DNA from 2 places in the Erwinia sp. CGal63 genome. Region 1 is predicted to be linked to the other one. Evidence: predicted binding sites of a transcription regulator. Region 1 holds the regulator's gene; the other holds the start of a gene.
What was found. The regulator PurR, encoded in region 1, represses purine synthesis genes. The targets are predictions, from matches to a motif close to CANGCAAACGTTTGCNTG.
Positions count from the first base shown of each region.

Region 2: a site for PurR is predicted at 897-914, ahead of serA (phosphoglycerate dehydrogenase). Genes of this name have one in related genera too.

Region 1 covers NZ_JAKUMN010000001.1:1,305,298-1,307,500, forward strand. The annotation lists gene MKZ79_RS05910 (NlpC/P60 family protein) at 1-467, shown strand, start outside; gene purR (HTH-type transcriptional repressor PurR) at 773-1,798, shown strand; gene punR (DNA-binding transcriptional activator PunR) at 1,826-2,203, opposite strand, start outside.
Region 2 covers NZ_JAKUMN010000002.1:357,725-359,927, forward strand. The annotation lists gene rpiA (ribose-5-phosphate isomerase RpiA) at 7-666, shown strand; gene serA (phosphoglycerate dehydrogenase) at 1,007-2,203, shown strand, end outside.

The sequences.
Region 1 (2,203 bases):
CCCTGACCAGCGGCTCGGCCACCTCGCCGCTCAGGCTCAGCAAAGCGCACCGCGCGCGCTATCAAAAAGCCCGCGAAACCGCGATGAATAAACTGATGGATCAGCTGGGCAAGCCCTATCTGTGGGGCGGCACTTCGCCTAAAACCGGTTTCGACTGCAGCGGCCTGGTCTGGTACGCCTATAAGGATTTGGTTAAATTTAAAATCCCTCGTACCGCCAACGAGATGTACCATCTCAGAGACGCGGCCTCTGTTAAACGCAACGAGCTGGAGAAAGGCGATCTGGTCTTCTTCCGCATTAACGGTCGCGGCGCGGCGGATCACGTTGGCGTCTATCTGGGCAACGGCAAATTTATCCAGTCGCCGCGCACCGGCAAGGATATTCAGGTCAGCGCGCTGACGGAGGATTACTGGGAGCAGCACTATGTCGGCGCCCGTCGGGTCATGACGCCGAAAACAATCCGCTAGCCTGCTGTACTCCGGCCGGTATCGTCGCAGACGAACCGGCCTTTTCACCGCAAATTTCCACCGGCCGGCCTAAAATTCTCGTTTTTTGCGCCTGCTCTTGTTAGAATCCACGATCTGTTGCGCAACGGGCCTGTTTGTCGCTATCGCCTCCTTCCAGGCCGGTTTCGCATTCTGTTTACTCCCTTCTGATGTAACCATTCCGCAACAAAATATGCGCAATTTATATCAGGAGCGCTGGAATTCCAGGCAAACGTTTAACAAACCGCTTTTCAGTGACTTACTGAACAGCGCAGGAGTCTTTTTTCATGGCAACCATCAAAGATGTGGCCAAACGCGCCGGCGTGTCCACCACGACCGTGTCCCACGTCATTAATAAAACCCGCTTTGTCGCTGAAGAGACGCGGGAAGCCGTCTGGGCAGCGATTAAAGCGCTGCACTATTCCCCCAGCGCCGTGGCCCGCAGCCTGAAGGTCAATAACACCAAAACTATCGGCCTGCTGGCGACCTCCAGCGAAGCGCCCTACTTCGCTGAAATTATCGAGGCGGTGGAGCATAGCTGCTTCGCTAAGGGCTACACGCTTATCCTGGGCAACGCGCATAACGAGCTGGAAAAGCAAAAAGCCTATCTGTCGATGATGGCGCAGAAGCGCGTCGACGGCCTGTTGGTGATGTGTGCCGAATACCCGGACGAGCTGATCACCATGCTGGAAGAACACCGCAATATTCCGATGGTGGTCATGGACTGGGGCGAATCGCGCGGCGACTTTACCGATACCATTCTGGATAACGCTTTTGAAGGCGGCTATCTGGCGGGCCGCTATCTGATCGATCGCGGCCACCGCGATATTGGTGTGATCCCCGGCCACATGGAACGCAATACGGGCGGCGGCCGCCATGCCGGTTTCCTGAAGGCGCTGGCGGAAGCGGGCATTACTCTGCGCGACGAATGGCTGGTACAGGGCGATTTCGAACCGGAGTCGGGCTATCGCGCCATGCAGCAGCTGCTGACGCAAAAGCAGCGGCCTACCGCGGTTTTCTGCGGCGGCGACGTGATGGCGATGGGCGCGATTTGCGCAGCGGATGAAATGGGCCTGCGCGTGCCGCAGGATATTTCGGTGATCGGGTATGATAACGTGCGCAACTCGCGCTACTTCACGCCTGCGCTGACTACCGTGCATCAGCCAAAAGAGCGCCTGGGCGCGACGGCGTTCAATATGCTGCTCGATCGCATCACCAGCAAGCGCGAAGAGCCGCAGACCATTGAAGTGCACCCTACGCTGATTGAGCGCCGTTCCGTTGCGGATGGCCCTTTCCTCGACTATCGTCGCTAGCGTTACGGGCGGCGCCAGGCCGCCCTGTTAAGCTTCCCGCAGCCATTCGCTGTTCAGCGTCTCCGTTTCCCCCAGATACTCCAGTAGCCACTGCAGCGCCGGCGAAGCCTGCTGTTCCGACCAGCTGACGCAGCAGGGACTGTCCGGAAAAGGCGGATCCAGCTGCAGTTCGCACAGCGAGCCGTTTTGCAGTAGCGGTTGCGCAAGATGACCTGGCACCATGCCAACGCACAGTCCGGCCAGCAGGCAGTCGAAGGCGCTTTCCCAGTCTGGCGCCACCAGCCGTCGCTGGTTGTCCAGCGTCCAGGTCGTTCTTTTGGGCAGCGCGCGCGAGGTATCCTCCAGCACCAGCGAAGGCCATGCGCGGATCGCCTCTTCGCTGACTTTCTCCTGACGTTGCGCAAG
Region 2 (2,203 bases), on a different contig from region 1:
TTTACCATGACGCAGGATGAACTGAAAAAAGCCGTCGGCTGGGCCGCGTTAAAATATGTTGAGCGCGGCACTATCGTTGGCGTGGGCACTGGCTCGACCGCCGCCCACTTTATTGACGCGCTGGGCTCGATCAAAAACGAGATCGAAGGCGCGGTTTCCAGCTCGGAGGCCTCTACGCTGCGGCTGAAGAGCCTGGGCATTCCGGTCTTCGATCTCAATGAGGTGGATGCGCTGTCGATCTACGTGGACGGCGCCGACGAGATCAACGGCGCGATGCAGATGATCAAGGGCGGCGGCGCGGCGCTGACCCGCGAAAAAATCATCGCCGCGGTGGCGAAAAAGTTCGTCTGCATCGCCGACGAATCCAAGCAGGTCGACGTGCTGGGCAGGTTTCCGCTGCCGGTGGAGGTGATTCCGATGGCGCGCAGCTTTGTGGCGCGCGAGCTGGTGAAGCTGGGCGGCCAGCCGGAGTATCGTCAGCACGTGGTGACCGATAACGGCAACGTCATCCTGGACGTGCATAATCTGAAGATCCTGGACGCCGTCGCGCTGGAAAAAGCGATCAACGCGCTGCCCGGCGTGGTGACGGTAGGGCTATTTGCCGCGCGTGGCGCCGATGTAGCGCTGATCGGTACCGCCGATGGCGTGAAGGTGTTGGGCGGCTAATCAGCAAATGGTGCGAGTTAACAGCGGGTTATCGTCATAAAAAAAGGATCTTACCGGCGCGCGGGCCGCGTCGGTTAATTTTTATAAAAAAACATCTTTTCTTCCGCGCATGAAATTTAGTGACTTATATCACGTAATTGATCTCTGCCTCGCGATCCTGCTGATGATGCCTTCCACCTCATGATTATCTGCCAATTTAGACGGGTGCTTTCTGCCGCTGTGCTGAGGGCCGGGCAATCGTTTGTATTGCCGCGAGCGTAAATTTTGATATTTTGGCAGAAGGCTGACTTATTACAGACAACGTCAGCCACTTCTGAAGTCTGCTGAATAGGGTCGGGAAATGGCAAAAGTATCACTGGAGAAAGACAAGATTAAGTTTCTGCTGGTTGAAGGCGTGCACCAGAGCGCGATCGATAACCTGCGGGCGTCTGGCTACACCAACATTGAATTCCACAAGGGCGCGCTGGACAGCGAAACGCTGAAAGAAGCGATCCGCGACGCGCACTTTATCGGCATCCGCTCGCGTACCCATCTGACTGAAGAGATTTTCGCTGCGGCGGAAAAACTGGTAGCGGTAGGCTGCTTCTGTATCGGCACTAACCAGGTCGATCTGCAGGCGGCGGAAAAACGCGGTATTCCGGTCTTCAATGCGCCATTCTCCAATACCCGATCCGTAGCGGAACTGGTTATCGGCGAGCTGCTGCTGATGCTGCGCGGCGTGCCGGCGGCGAACGCCAAAGCGCACCGCGGCATCTGGAACAAGCTGGCGGTCGGCTCTTATGAGGCACGCGGTAAAAAACTGGGCATCATCGGCTACGGCCATATCGGCATGCAGCTGGGCGTGCTGGCGGAAAGCCTGGGTATGCACGTCTACTTTTACGACATTGAGAGCAAGCTGCCGCTGGGCAACGCCACTCAGGTGCGCTACCTCTCCGAACTGCTGAATATGAGCGACGTGGTCAGCCTGCACGTACCGGAAACGCCTTCTACCCAGAATATGATGGGTGCGGAAGAGCTGGCGATGATGAAGCCTGGCTCGCTGCTGATCAACGCCTCGCGCGGCACCGTGGTGGATATTCCGGCGCTGTGCAAAGTGCTGGCGGACAAACACCTCTCCGGCGCAGCGATTGACGTCTTCCCGGAAGAGCCGGCGACCAACGCCGATCCGTTTAATTCGCCGCTGTGCGAGTTCGACAACGTGATCCTGACGCCGCATATCGGTGGCTCGACTCAGGAAGCGCAGGAAAATATCGGGATTGAGGTGGCAGGCAAGCTGGCGAAGTACTCTGACAACGGCTCCACGCTCTCTGCTGTCAACTTCCCGGAAGTTTCGCTGCCGATGCATGGCGATCAGAGCCGCCTGCTGCATATTCACGAAAACCGTCCCGGCGTGCTGACCGCCATCAACAACATCTTTGCGGAGCAGGGCATCAACATCGCCGCGCAGTATCTGCAAACCACGCCGAAGATGGGCTATGTGGTAATCGATATCGACGCGCCGCAGGATGTGGCCAATACCGCGCTGCAGCTGATGAAG